DNA from 2 places in the Desulfitobacterium dichloroeliminans LMG P-21439 genome. Region 1 is predicted to be linked to the other one. Evidence: riboswitches for the same ligand, from Rfam matches in the RefSeq annotation. Region 1 holds a riboswitch; the other holds the start of a gene.
The links. A riboswitch is a leader RNA that binds a small molecule or an ion and turns the genes downstream of it on or off. The one in region 1 is predicted to bind cobalamin.
Positions count from the first base shown of each region.

Region 2: another riboswitch for cobalamin. It lies ahead of DESDI_RS08650 (energy-coupling factor ABC transporter permease); the one in region 1 lies ahead of DESDI_RS04915 (bifunctional cobalt-precorrin-7 (C(5))-methyltransferase/cobalt-precorrin-6B (C(15))-methyltransferase).

Region 1 covers NC_019903.1:1,059,538-1,066,818, forward strand. The annotation lists gene cls (cardiolipin synthase) at 1-649, opposite strand, end outside; gene DESDI_RS04900 (IS1380-like element ISEcp1 family transposase) at 951-2,213, shown strand; gene DESDI_RS04905 (MarR family winged helix-turn-helix transcriptional regulator) at 2,470-2,925, shown strand; gene cbiD (cobalt-precorrin-5B (C(1))-methyltransferase CbiD) at 2,970-4,115, shown strand; cobalamin riboswitch at 4,151-4,327, shown strand; gene DESDI_RS04915 (bifunctional cobalt-precorrin-7 (C(5))-methyltransferase/cobalt-precorrin-6B (C(15))-methyltransferase) at 4,403-5,635, shown strand; gene cobI (precorrin-2 C(20)-methyltransferase) at 5,672-6,418, shown strand; gene cobM (precorrin-4 C(11)-methyltransferase) at 6,402-7,196, shown strand; gene DESDI_RS04930 (cobalt-precorrin 5A hydrolase) at 7,193-7,281, shown strand, end outside.
Region 2 covers NC_019903.1:1,802,767-1,810,047, reverse strand. The annotation lists gene DESDI_RS08665 (ATP-binding cassette domain-containing protein) at 2-880, opposite strand; gene cbiQ (cobalt ECF transporter T component CbiQ) at 1,005-1,775, opposite strand; gene DESDI_RS08655 (energy-coupling factor ABC transporter substrate-binding protein) at 1,827-2,135, opposite strand; gene DESDI_RS08650 (energy-coupling factor ABC transporter permease) at 2,139-2,879, opposite strand; cobalamin riboswitch at 3,001-3,186, opposite strand; gene DESDI_RS08645 (CoA-binding protein) at 3,348-3,737, shown strand; tRNA gene DESDI_RS08640 (tRNA-Gly) at 3,812-3,885, opposite strand; tRNA gene DESDI_RS08635 (tRNA-Ile) at 3,891-3,967, opposite strand; tRNA gene DESDI_RS08630 (tRNA-Asn) at 3,969-4,043, opposite strand; tRNA gene DESDI_RS08625 (tRNA-Ser) at 4,064-4,154, opposite strand; tRNA gene DESDI_RS08620 (tRNA-Leu) at 4,169-4,253, opposite strand; tRNA gene DESDI_RS08615 (tRNA-Thr) at 4,262-4,337, opposite strand; tRNA gene DESDI_RS08610 (tRNA-Arg) at 4,366-4,442, opposite strand; tRNA gene DESDI_RS08605 (tRNA-Gly) at 4,450-4,524, opposite strand; tRNA gene DESDI_RS08600 (tRNA-Lys) at 4,547-4,622, opposite strand; tRNA gene DESDI_RS08595 (tRNA-Gln) at 4,627-4,701, opposite strand; tRNA gene DESDI_RS08590 (tRNA-Met) at 4,741-4,815, opposite strand; tRNA gene DESDI_RS08585 (tRNA-Tyr) at 4,828-4,911, opposite strand; tRNA gene DESDI_RS08580 (tRNA-Asp) at 4,941-5,016, opposite strand; tRNA gene DESDI_RS08575 (tRNA-Val) at 5,023-5,098, opposite strand; tRNA gene DESDI_RS08570 (tRNA-Glu) at 5,104-5,179, opposite strand; gene DESDI_RS08565 (ribonuclease J) at 5,248-6,918, opposite strand; tRNA gene DESDI_RS08560 (tRNA-Gly) at 7,253-7,281, opposite strand, start outside.

The DNA.
Region 1 (7,281 bases):
AACCAAAAGGTAACTTGAAGAGACTACCTACATCATCGTAAAGAACCCGTACATCTACTCCCTGCTTTACTTTTTTCTCAAGGATAGCCAGTACGGAATCCCATAACAGGCCTTCGCCAATTATAAAATATTCTAAGAAAATAAACTTCTCAGCTGTTTCTAATTCTATCAAAAGTCGTTCATACATTTTCTCGCCAATTGGAAAATATTCAGAATGAGTGTTTTGACAGACAGGGCAAAAGGAGTACTTTTCGATATAGCGTGCAAGATTGGCTGCCCGTAAATCTTCGGACGTAAGCTTCTGGATGGTTTCTTCCTTTTGAACCAAAAGTTGAATCATCTTATCGTTAACGATTTGCATCTTTCGTCTTTTACGCTTACTTAGCTTTGTGCGACCAAACATAAGGTAGAAGAGCCCCCCAAAGATGGGGAATAGAAGTATTGCGATAACCCAGGCAATTTTATAAGCGGGATCGGTCTTGAGGTTCATTATATAAAGCAAAGCAATAATGCTCAACAAAAAACTGAATATGTAAAAGTAGATAAAGAAGTTACTAAATCTCCAAATGATCATAACCAAGGCAAAGATCTGGAGAAGGAGAAGTAAAGCGATAAATGCTACTCGATAAAACATGGGTAAGTTTTTCATTTTTATCTCCCTCCCTCTTTACATTAGTATATGACGAATTAGATAGTTTAGCATGAAAACCTAGTCAGACCCCGGCTGAGGCCTATTGACTAAATCAAGTATAAACTATAACATACCTAGATTCTACGTCAGTACTTCAAAAAGCATAATCAAAGCCTTGATAAATATGCGTTCCTTCGAAATTCAGCTTTCACCCATTGGGTGAAAGAAAAGTGCTCAAAAATATGTTAAATTATCAGCTTTTATGACTCGATATATGGTAAAATAATAGTAAGAAAAGTAGTAAAAAGGGGTTCTAATTATGATTAATAAAATTGATTTCAAAGCTAAGAATCTAACATCAAATGCAGGTCTTTTTCTGCTCCTTGAGAATGCAAAAAGCAATGGGATTTTTGATTTTATTGAAAATGACCTCGTATTTGATAATGACTCAACAAATAAAATCAAGATGAATCATATAAAGACCATGCTCTGCGGTCACTTCATTGGCATTGATAAGTTAGAACGTCTAAAGCTACTTCAAAATGATCCCCTCGTCAACGAGTTTGATATTTCCGTAAAAGAACCTGAAACAGTGTCACGGTTTCTAGGAAACTTCAACTTCAAGACAACCCAAATGTTTAGAGACATTAATTTTAAAGTCTTTAAAAAACTGCTCACTAAAAGTAAATTGACATCCATTACGATTGATATTGATAGTAGTGTAATTAACGTAGAAGGTCATCAAGAAGGTGCGTCAAAAGGATATAATCCTAAGAAACTGGGAAACCGATGCTACAATATCCAATTTGCATTTTGCGACGAATTAAAAGCATATGTTACCGGATTTGTAAGAAGTGGCAATACTTACACTGCAAACGGTGCTGCGGAAATGATCAAAGAAATTGTTGCTAACATCAAATCAGACGATTTAGAAATTTTATTTCGAATGGATAGTGGCTACTTTGATGAAAAAATTATCGAAACGATAGAATCTCTTGGATGCAAATATTTAATTAAAGCCAAAAGTTATTCTACACTCACCTCACAAGCAACGAATTCATCAATTGTATTCGTTAAAGGAGAAGAAGGTAGAGAAACTACAGAACTGTATACAAAATTAGTTAAATGGGAAAAAGACAGAAGATTTGTCGTATCTCGCGTACTGAAACCAGAAAAAGAAAGAGCACAATTATCACTTTTAGAAGGTTCCGAATACGACTACTTTTTCTTTGTAACAAATACTACCTTGCTTTCTGAAAAAGTAGTTATATACTATGAAAAGCGTGGTAATGCTGAAAACTATATCAAAGAAGCCAAATACGACATGGCGGTGGGTCATCTCTTGCTAAAGTCATTTTGGGCGAATGAAGCCGTGTTTCAAATGATGATGCTTTCATATAACCTATTTTTGTTGTTCAAGTTTGATTCCTTGGACTCTTCAGAATACAGACAGCAAATAAAGACCTTTCGTTTGAAGTATGTATTTCTTGCAGCAAAAATAATCAAAACCGCAAGATATGTAATCATGAAGTTGTCGGAAAACTATCCGTACAAGGGAGTGTATGAAAAATGTCTGGTATAATAAGAATATCATCAATAAAATTGAGTGTTGCTCTGTGGATAACTTGCAGAGTTTATTAAGTATCATTGCAGCAAAGATGAAATCAATGATTTATCAAAAATGATTGAAAGGTGGTTGTAAATAATGTTACAATGTGTGAGAAGCAGTCTAAATTCTTCGTGAAATAGTGATTTTTGAAGCTAATAAAAAACACACGTGGAATTTAGGACATATATGGCGTAAAGAAGTTATTTGTTTGGCTTTGGAGGCAGTATCGATGAGAAGTATGGTGTTTGAGAATGAGATTTGGGATTTTTTAAGGACGATTAGTGAGAGTATGGCCAATGCTTTCCGCCCGATCGTTGAAAAATACGATTTAACTTTGATGCAAACTCGTATTTTGGTTGAAGTTAAGGAAGGTGGCCCCCACACTGTAGGTACTTTAGGAAGTATCATCGGCCTTTCCAGTGGTAATGCGTCATCAATGTGTAAGAAATTAGAATCAGCTGGCTTCTTAAGGCGTGTACGAGATCCTGAAGATGAGCGTTATGTAAAAATAGCTCTTACCAAGCATGGAGAAGAGACCATTTTTCAGATAGAAAAAGCCCTCGAACATCGCTGTGGTGCGTTTCTGGAAACCAAGGGTGAAGAGGAATATCAGCGCTTTGCCGAATGCATGGGTCAAGTGCGGTTGTTTATTAAAGAAATGTATGAATTTGACTCCCAAAAGTAAATTTAAGTTACTAGGCTAATACCAAGAAAGTTAGGACGGCAGATATGAGAAAAGAGAAGAAGGAAAGGCATTCTTGGAAAACGGGATATACCACAGGAAGCTGTGCAGCCGGAGCAGCGAAAGCCGCGTGTCTATGGCTCCAAGGAATAGACCCGGGTCCGAAGATCGAGATTACTCTGCCTCGAGGAGAACAGCTTCCCCTACCAATTCACAATAGAGAAAAGGAGAATGATTGGGCGCGGGTAGGAATAATAAAGGATGCAGGAGATGATCCGGACGTTACCCATGGTCTAGAAATACAAGCCCAGGTGCGAATCCTTTCCGACCAAGGAAAAATCCATATCTGCGGTGGTCGGGGAATAGGTGTCGTCACCAAAAAGGGACTTCAAGTCCCTCAGGGAGAGCCTGCCATCAATCCTGTGCCACACCAAATGATTGAAGCGGCTGTACGTGAAGTTTTTCCTCGGGAAGAAGTCCAGGTTGTGATTGAAGCGCCTGAAGGAGAGAGTATTGCCCAAAAGACTCTCAATCCCCGTTTAGGAATCATCGGGGGAATATCTATCTTAGGAACCACAGGGATTGTTCGCCCGATGTCAGAAGAAGCGTTTAAGAATTCGATCCTTCCGGAGTTGGATCAAGCGATGGGCTATGGTCATAAAGCTATTATTTTGACCCCAGGCAACTATGGGTTTAAGGTAGCCAGCGGACAACTGAGGGTGCCCGAGGAAGCTATTGTGCAGATGAGCAACTTTGTGGGTTTTTTATTGGAAGAAGCCGCTTATCGCAAGTTTGAGAAGGTGGTACTTTTGGGCCATATCGGAAAGCTTATTAAAGTTGCTGGTGGAATATTTCATACCCATACCCATGTGGCCGATGCTCGCATGGAGATTCTTGTGGCACATGCGGCACTGGCCGGGGTTCCCCAAGAGTCATTGCTAAAGTTCGCTGAATTTCCTACAGTTGAAGGGGCTGCTGAAGAAGTACTGGCTCAGGGATGGGGCGATTTGCTCTTCCATTTAGCGAATCGGGCAAGTGAGCGGGCTCGGGAGCATGTTCGTGGGGATTTGCTGGTGGGTACAGCATTCACCTTGCTTAATGGTGAGATTATTGCTTGGGATGCTCGAGCTGAGGATATTATCAAGGAATTTTGGTATTGGCCGGAAGCCAAGCAGGATTTACGGGAAAAATAGAGAATTCAAGGATAAGGAATAGAGAAAAGAGTCAGAATTAAATAAAAGTTCAAGGTTCCTCTTTGAGGATGAAAAGGGAAGTCGGTGAAAATCCGGCGCGGTCCCGCCACTGTGAACCATGAGTGCCCCTCAATAACCCACTAGATAATTCCGGGAAGGGAAGGGGCGTGATGACTGGAAGCCAGGAGACCTGCCTTGAATTGTTATATTCACACCTACGAGCGATGGGTGTTGTAAAAGAGCCGCTCAAGGCTCTTTTTATTTTTATACGGAAGGGAAGATAAGGGATGATCCGAATCGTGGGAATGGGTCCGGGAACGCCAGAGTGGGTTGCCCCAGCAATCCGAGACAGTGTAAAGCAATGCGGTGTTTTACTGGGTGGCTCTCGGGCGCTCAAGCTATTTCCTGATTTTAAGGGAGATACATACCAAATCAGTGGTAATTTATCAGAGACCCTAGAAAAGCTACAAAGAGCGATAGAGCAAGGAAAGCAGGCTGGAGTGTTGGTCTCAGGAGATCCGGGTTATTATAGCCTTCTTCCCTTGTTAAAGAGAGAATTTCCCCATGAGGAGATTCAAGTGTTCCCTGGAATCAGCTCGATTCAATTCGCTTTTGCCCGTGCTGGAATCCCTTGGCAGGAGGCGGAGCTGCTCAGTGTCCATGGACGTTCGTTGAATTCATTGCCTCTGAATCTTAAGCAAACCATAGGGATATTGACCGGTGGCGAGAACACTCCCCAAGCGGTCGCTCGTTACTATCAGAGGTATGGATTTAATCCGAGGATTTCTGTGGGAAATGCACTGTCTTATCCTGAGGAGAGGTGGTTAAATACAGATGCCCAAGAACTGATGGACTCAGCAGGGGATTTTACGAATGCAGTGATGCTTCTCTACCCTGAAGAGACTAAGCTCGCCGGGGATGCATCGCTTCTTGCCTGTCCTAAAGGGTTTGGTATTAATGATGAGGAGTTTATCCGAGGGAATGTGCCTATGACCAAGAGTGAAATTCGGATTCAGGTTTTGGCGAAGGCCGAGATTACAGCTTCCACGAGAATCCTCGATGTGGGAGCGGGGACAGGCAGTATCGGTATTGAAGCAGCTCTTCTGGCCCAGCGGGGGTGTGTCTACGCCGTCGAGGAGAATCCAGAGGCACAGGAACTCATTCTCCTAAATCAAGAAAAATTTCAAATCAGAAATCTTCGGCTGATTCGAGGGGCAGCCCCGGTCGCTTTGCAAGGTATCCCCCCCATGGACGTGTGTATTATCGGCGGGAGTCACGGCCAAATTCAACAGATATTGCAACAAGCTCCCCTTGTACCGGGGGGTAGGGTAGTAATGACTGCTGTAACAATAGAGACCTTGGCTAGTGGTATGGAAGCCCTGAAAAGTTTGGCTTATCAAGATATTGATGTGGTATCCATTCAAGCAGTGCGTTGGAAGGGGATGGGGATAAAGGATATTCATCTTGCCCAAGCACAAAATCCGGTATTTATCATCTCAGGGCGGAAGAAAACTAACTAGAGTGAAATTGAATTTTCAGAACGGAGGAGAACCATAATGCAGCAAGAACAAAATGAACGAACAATTCCTCAGAGTACAAGGAAAGCTAAGTTGTATGGGGTGGGTGTTGGCCCAGGGGATCCGAGCCTAATCACTCTGCGGGCCGTGGAAATCCTGCAAGGGATGCAGGTCATAGCCATACCCAAGTCCAAGATGGAGCGGGAAAGTGTTGCCTGGGAAATAGCACAAGCCCACTGCCCTTCTGGGGTGAGAATTTTGGAGTTGGAGATGCCCATGACCGCGGATAAAGAAATACTTCAAGCGGCCTGGCATCAAGCAGCAGTGAAAATTAAAGCTGAGCTTGATCTAGGGCATTCGGTCGCTTTTCTTACTTTAGGAGATCCTTCTTTATATAGTACCTACAGTTACCTGCTGGCGATTCTTAAAAGTCAGCTTGAACCGGATCAGATCGAGACTATTCCGGGCATCACTGCGATGTCAGCTGCAGCAGCTCGGGTAAACTGGCCCTTAGCCATTGGCGACGACCCTTTAATAGTTTTACCAGGTATCGAGGGATTAGAAGAGTATGAGCAATACCCTAATCTCGTATTGATGAAAGTATCACGAAATCTGCCGGATGTACTTAATCATATTCAGAAGACAGGAGCGCAAGCTGTTTTAGCAACACGTGTCAGTCAAACAGGAGAAGAGATCCGTCTGCTTAGTCCAGGAGAAGTGATAGAGAAAGTGGATTATTTAAGTCTTGTGCTATACAAGAAGGATAGGAGTGAAGATCTTGGTTGATCAGGTGAAAGTTGACTTGGGTCAAGTCCTTTTCGTAGGAGCAGGCCCTGGAGATCCGGATTTGATTACCTTGAAAGGCAAAAAGGCACTTGAAGAAGCTGACCGAGTCATCTATGCGGGATCATTAGTCAATCCGGAAATCCTAAAGCACTGCCGAGAAGGGATTGCTCTTTTTGATAGCGCCAGTTTGACCTTGGAAGAAACCATCACTATTATGGCGGAAGGAGTACGCAAGGGTGAAAAGGTTGTGCGCTTACATACTGGTGATCCCAGTGTTTATGGTGCAATTCAAGAGCAAATGCAACAGTTGGACGCCTTGGCAATGACTTATGGGGTGATCCCAGGGGTAAGTTCTGTGTTCGCTGCCGCGGCAGCTGTCAAGAGAGAGTTCACCTTACCCGAAGTCAGTCAAACTTTAATCCTTACGCGTTTAGCCGGAAGAACTCCTGTACCAGAAAAAGAAGATCTTGCCTTATTGGCACAGCATCGGGCCAGTATGGCGATTTTTCTTAGTGTGCAGGAGATTGGTGAAGTGGTAGAATCTCTTGGCCAAAGTTATCCCCCGAATACGCCGGTCGCCGTTGTATATCGGGCCAGTTGGCCTGATGAACAGATTCTGGAGGGGACCTTGGCAACGATTGAACAGCGAGTCAAAGAGGCAGGGATTCGAAAGCACGCCCAAATCTTAGTGGGGGATTTTCTCAGAGATAAAGGAGCACGTTCAAAGCTCTATGACCCTGAATTTACCCATGAGTATCGGCAAGGAAATTTGGTATGAAAGTAGCCCTCGTGGCGCTCACCGGTCAAGGCCTCAGCACAGCTCGCAATATTGTGGAGAGATGGTCCGACGAGGAACCACTGAA
Region 2 (7,281 bases), 740 kb from region 1:
ACTAATCCCCCCAAAAAACCTCTTGTCCCCTACCGCTGCGCTCTCTCCATTTTTTCAACTCCCTGCGTGCTCCGGAAATTGTCATGGGAATATCGTCTAGTTCGAAGTCATCTCGATTCGCTAAAATCTCCATGAGATGTCCAACTCTTGGTAGCCTGAGATTAACACTGCGCAGGGCCTCTTTCCTAGCAAATACTTCTCCGCAGGTTCCTTCTAAACAGACTTTTCCTTCATCCATAACAAACACATAATCGCAAAAGAGCGGAACTATATCGATATCATGGGTAGCAATAAGTATCGTTAAATCCATCTCTTGTTGAGTTTGTTTTAAGAGCTTGAGAATCTCCGATATTCCCTTAGGATCCAACCCTGCCGTCGGTTCATCCAATACCAAGATCCGTGGTTCCATAACTAACACCCCGGCGATTGCTACACGTTTTTTCTGTCCAAAACTAAGTGCATGGGTAGGTTTATTACGCAAGTGAGCAATTCCTGTTCTCACCAGAGCACGCTCCACCCTTCTCCGCACTTCTTCCTCTGGCAACTGAAGATTTAGCGCCCCGTAGGAAATATCCTGATAAACACTAGCCGAAAAAAGCTGGTTATCCGGATCTTGAAAAACCATCCCGACCGATTGTCTTAGATCGACGAGCCCCTTTCGGGAGTAATTCACAGGCTGATTATTAAAGAACACGATACCTGAAGAAGGCTTTACAATCCCATTTAGATGGTGAAACAGAGTGGACTTACCTGCCCCATTGCCCCCCAACAAAGCTGTAACATGCCCTTTCTTGATCTTTATGTTGACGTCTTTGAGAGCATGCGTCCCGTCAGGATAATAATAATGGAGATCTCTTAATTCTAATATAGTATCATTCATTCTATCTCTTCTTCCTCATCTAACGTCATCTCTATCCTGATCCGAAAATCCAGTTCCCGAACAGCTTGAACAGGGTTGAATTCCAACTAGTCGACGAATCACGACGAATTTAATTCGCGAAGTCCTACTTTAGTACACTAGCCAGTAAGATTAACAGCCCGTTAATACCAACAGCCATGTAAAGTAGCGATTTATTGCCAACATATTTTTCTTCCAGGACTCTAAGCTCTCCATCATATCCCCGAGCCTCCAAAGAAGTATATAATTCATTGGAACGCTTATAAGAGCGAATAAACAAAGCTGAAACTAGGCTCCCCATGGAACGATACCCTGAAACAAGGTTGACATAACCCAGTCGAGAATTTTGGGCGGTATACATGGTCCCTGCAGTTTCCAAAAGTACAAATATGAAACGATAAATTAGCTCCATCATTTCTATCATCAACTTAGGAAGTCGAAGTTTTCGAAGGACGGAAAACAAATCCACCATTGGGGTGCTCAGAGCAAGAAAATATAAGCAGGATACAGAGCCCAATACTCTAAAAAACAGATTAATGCTTTGCTGCAATCCGCTTTGAGTGATACCCAGCCAAAAATTTGCTACAGGTATGGCCAATATAAAATTCTGTTGATCGATTGAGAACCCAATCGCAATGGTAAAAGCACTTATTATTAAAAAGGCCATGGGTATCGATATTAATTTCAGAAAATATGGTAGGGGTGTGCCTCCACGTAGTATGACAATGCTACTCATGATTATTATTACAGCTATGGAGATAAGACGGTTATCCGCCCAAAGGCACACCCCCATCGTCAGGATGGCAAAGATAAATTTCTGCATCGGTTCGATGACCTTGAGCTGTGAAGCATAAGCATAAGTATCTGTATTAAGCATTTTTCACAGAGCTCCTTTCGCGCATCGTTCAGCAGTCACCGAATTCCGCTTCTAGTCCTTACTTCGTCCTTTAAGATATCCTAGACCAAAACCAATCACTCCAGCCCCAAGAGCAGCTTGAAGCGCAAAAAGTAAGCTTTCAATCTCTCCGCTGGCAGGCACAAAGAGTGGGGAAAACCAGGGGGCGTAGTCGGCTTGAAGGTTCATGATTTCTTCCTCTGCCAATCCATCTGCTCCGGAAAATTCAGCATTCTTGAGGAGAAACAAGGGTGTGACAGTTATAACGACAACACTCAATAGGAGCACAAGATTTACCTTCATACTGAATTTCTTTGTTTTTTCAACAACTGAATTCGCCATACCTTAGACCTCCTTTGTATAAAGCTTGAGATCTTTCATTTCTTCTTTGCCATAACTACTCAAGGCGTTAAAGATGATTACAGTTAGGATTCCCTCACTAATAGCTAGAGGAATCTGAGTCACTGCAAAAATCCCCATGAACTTGGCTAGAGAAACCGCAAAACCTCCCACTTCAGCCGGAAAAGCTAAAGCAAGTTGCACTGATGTCATAACATAAGTAGCTAAATCAGCTAATGACGCTGCCAAAAACACGCCCAGCCATTGAGGGCCTCTGAATTTTTGAACTAGCTTATAAACACCATAGGCCACAAAAGGGCCGACCACTGCCATTGAAAATGCATTTGCCCCGAGAGTCGTCAGACCTCCGTGGGCTAAAAGCAGAGCTTGAAACAAAAGCACAATTACCCCGATGACAGTCATCGCAGTAGGGCCAAAAAGAATCGCTCCAAAACCTACCCCAGTGGGATGTGAGCTACTCCCCGTAACCGAAGGTAGTTTCAAAGCCGATAGAACAAAGGCAAACGCTCCTGCCATAGCTAAGAGTATTTTTAAGCGAGGATTAGACGAAATGGTCTTTTTAATGGAGAATATCCCCAATACAACAAAAGGTATGGTTAAAGCACCCCAGGCAACTGCCCAGCCAGGTTGCAAAAATCCTTCCATAATATGCATAGCTGATGCTTTGTATGGAACACTAAGCAACATCAATAATAAGCCAATAAAGAGTTGTAAGCGCTTGGACATGGCCTCACTCCTTCAATCTTAATAGCACAAAAAGACCCTTTCCAACGGAAAGGGTCCTATCCTGAACTTGATACAAATATCTCGAACATGATATCTACCTCCCTAACATCCCGTAGGTTGCTTTGAACTATGGAGGCGAGCAGGTTTCCTGGCTTAAGTTCTTCATTAACCCACGTCTTCTCAGATAAACTCCAGTGACATTAGTGTGGATTAACTCCCTCTTACAGTGGCGGGCACCGCGTCAGATCGACTGACTTCCCTTAAGATTTTCCTTTCGGAAAATCTAACTCTTCCTCTTTTCAATTATAAGAACATTATAGCAAGTTTCTATACAAAATGTATATAATCAAGAAAAATCTTATCCATAATATATTGCCATTTTAAGGTGACGCATCGCATGTTGAACTTGCAGTTGTTATAATAGGAATATAACCCAATAGAAATATAAGAAGATTGAGGTGCGCAACAATGCAAAATAATATTCAAGAATGCTTAAATCAGGAAATTTGGGCGGTCGTCGGAGTATCATCGGATCCAGCCAAATTTGGCCACAAGGTTTATAAAAAACTGAAAAGAAGCGGCTACACTGTCTACCCCATCAATCCAAAGCTTTCTGAGATTGATGGAGAGCCTTGCTATCCCTCATTGAGCTCATTACCTACCCTGCCTGACGTAGTCAGTATAATCGTTCCACCCTCAGTAACTGAAAAAATAATCGATGAATGTGCTCAACTTGGCATCAAAAGAGTATGGATGCAACCCGGCGCAGAATGTCAAGAAGCGCTTCGTAAGGGACGCGAAAAAGGCTTAATGCTAGTTAGCAACGAATGTGTTTTGGTTCAAGCTCAACCAAGATAACAGGTTTTATATAATGATTCGGTATATATTACAACAAAAACCGCACTGATTTCAGTGCGGTTAAAATTTCTGTATGGAGCGGGTGATGAGAATCGAACTCACGTAACTAGCTTGGAAGGCTAGCGCTCTACCATTGAGCTACACCCGCAGGTGTGGTAGCAGGGGAGAGATTTGAACTCTCGAATGAGCGGGTATGAACCACTTGCCTTAGACCACTTGGCTACCCTGCCATGGCTCCCCGAGTAGGATTCGAACCTACAACCTACCGGTTAACAGCCGGTTGCTCCACCGTTGAGCTATCGAGGAATAGTGCTTTATATATTGACTGGCGGAGAAGGAGGGATTCGAACCCTCGCAGCAGTTACCCACTCTAACGGTTTAGCAAACCGTCCTCTTCAGCCACTTGAGTACTTCTCCGCAATATTTACTTATGGTGCGGAAGACGGGACTTGAACCCGTATGGAGTTACCCACACGCCCCTCAAACGTGCGCGTCTGCCAGTTCCGCCACTCCCGCATTGTTTATGGAGCCGTTAACCGGATTTGAACCGGTGACCTCATCCTTACCAAGGATGCGCTCTACCAACTGAGCTATAACGGCGTAAGGGATTGTTTAATACAATTTAAAATGGTGCGCTCGGAGAGATTCGAACTCCCGGCCTTCTGATTCGTAGTCAGACGCTCTATCCAGCTGAGCTACGAGCGCATTGTTTTGGAGCGGGTGACGAGATTCGAACTCGCGACTTTCACCTTGGCAAGGTGACACTCTACCACTGAGTTACACCCGCATCTCATTGCCTTGTTAGAAAATGGTGAGCCATCCGCGACTCGAACGCGGGACACCCTGATTAAAAGTCAGGTGCTCTACCGACTGAGCTAATGGCTCATAATGGCAGGGATGGCAGGATTCGAACCTACGAATGCCAGAGTCAAAGTCTGGTGCCTTACCGCTTGGCGACATCCCTACGCTTCTATTAAATCAACTTCCGTTGACTTAAAACCTTTGGTTGCGGGAGCCGGATTTGAACCGACGACCTTCGGGTTATGAGCCCGACGAGCTACCGCTGCTCCATCCCGCGACGTTTTTTTAGTGGTGGGCAGGGATGGATTCGAACCACCGTACCTTTCGGAACAGATTTACAGTCTGCCGCCTTTAACCACTCGGCCACCTACCCACTATGTGTTTCGCGCTATTAAATTAAAATGGCGACCCCGATCGGACTTGAACCGACGATCTCCTGCGTGACAGGCAGGCATGTTAACCACTACACCACGGGGCCGTATTTTGGTGGGCGATGACGGGATCGAACCGCCGACATCCTGCTTGTAAGGCAGGCGCTCTCCCAGCTGAGCTAATCGCCCTAATTTGGTGACCCATACGGGATTCGAACCCGTGTTACCGCCGTGAAAGGGCGGTGTCTTAGGCCGCTTGACCAATGGGCCATTTTCGCGGAACATTTGTTAGTATATCTGAATTGAACTTAAATGTCAATGGAATGTTTCGTTTAAACTTAAAGACCTTTAACCTCTTGAATAATAGGAATAATCATGGGTCGTCTCTTTGTTTTATCGTAAAGTTGTTTGCCAACCCCATCACGAATCTGGTTTTTAAGACTAGCCCATTCTCGAATGCCATTTTGCTGACACCGAGCCATAATTCTACGTGTGTTTTCCTTAACCTCATCAAGCATCGGTTCAGATTCCCTTACATAGACAAATCCTCGGGTAACAATATCCGGTCCTGACAAAATAGATCCATTAGCGCCATTTAAGGTCAGCACAATAATAAGGATCCCATCTTGTGAGAGTTGCTTGCGATCTCTCAATACTATATTACCCACATCGCCTATACCTAAGCCATCGATGAGAACTCGACCGGATGTTACTTTATCAGCAATTCTAGCGCCATGTCGAGTGAACTCGATAACATTGCCGATTTCGGCGATAAATGTATTTTCCTTTGGTATACCAAGTTCACCAGCAAGGTCCGCATGCTTCATAAGCATACGATACTCACCGTGCACAGGTAAGAAGTAACGGGGTTTAACCATGCTAATCATCAACTTTAATTCTTCCTGGCTTGCATGCCCAGATACGTGCATCCCCGAAATGTGCTCGTATATCACCTTTGCACCAAGCTTGAAAAGCATATCAATATTACGTGCAACAGCCTTCTCGTTACCGGGAATAGGTGATGCAGAAATGATTACGGTGTCCCCAGGGCTGATAGATATTTGACGATGGTCATGTTGAGCCATCCGCGTTAAAGCTGACATAGGCTCACCTTGGCTACCTGTTGTAAGAATGCATACTTCTTCAACGGGTAGATTAACAATTTCGTCCACTTCAACCAACGTATCTTCAGGGATATCCAAATAGCCTAAATCAGAGGCAATATCCACGACATTCACCATACTACGCCCAACAACAGCAACCTTGCGATTGTATTTGTGCGCTGCTAAAATAGCTTGTTGCAATCGATTGACATTTGAAGCAAAGCTAGCAAAAATAATTCGTCCTTCGGCGCTCGAAAACGCCTCATCGATATTCTGTCCTACAAATTTTTCTGATGGAGTAAAGCCTGTGCGTTCGACGTTGGTACTGTCCGATAGCAAACAAAGCACCCCTCTATCCCCAAGCTCAGCAAACTTGTGAACATCGAGCATTTCCCCGCTTGCCGGGGTGTGGTCCAGCTTGAAGTCTCCGGTGTGTACGACAGTTCCCAGCGGAGTATGAATGGCTAAACCAACAGCACCGGGAATGCTATGACTGACATTAATGAATTCAACTTTGAATACACCGAGCTTCACCGAATCTCGCGGAGCAATCTCAACAGTTCTAACATTACTTAACTTAGCTTCATTCAATTTCGTTTGAATTATGCCAAGAGCCAAACGTGTTCCATAAACGGGTACGTCTAAGTTTCTGAGCAGATAAGGTAGGGCTCCGATATGATCTTCGTGACCATGAGTGATTAAAACTCCGAGGACTAAATCCTTATTTTCCATGATATACGTCATGTCGGGAATAACGACATCAATCCCTGGCATATCATCATCCGGAAAAGCCATACCCACATCAATAATTAGAATCTGGTTATTATACCGGATGATGGTCATGTTCTTCCCAATTTCCCCTAATCCACCGAGGGGAATAATCTGTAATTTGTTTTCTTTAGTCAAGATAAACCTCCTAATTTTTAAAATTATAGCTACAGCCATAAAATATCGTGTTATAAGTCACCCTTTTCCAGGTGACATCATCCTTGTTTTTTGCAGCAAGAATTAAGAAGACACCACCACAAAACACAAACGCCCCAGTGTTATCTGATGTATCCTCGTGGCAAACTTTCCGCTCAGAAACAATTATCGTATAATTTTATCATGATATGCAGATTGTTGCAAACATTATTAAAAAGATGTGCGTTATTAAATAAATGCAATAAATACAACCAGCTTTTTTCATAATGAATTAAACAAAAACCGCACTGATTTCAGTGCGGTTAAAATTTCTGTATGGAGCGGGTGATGAGAATCGAACTCACG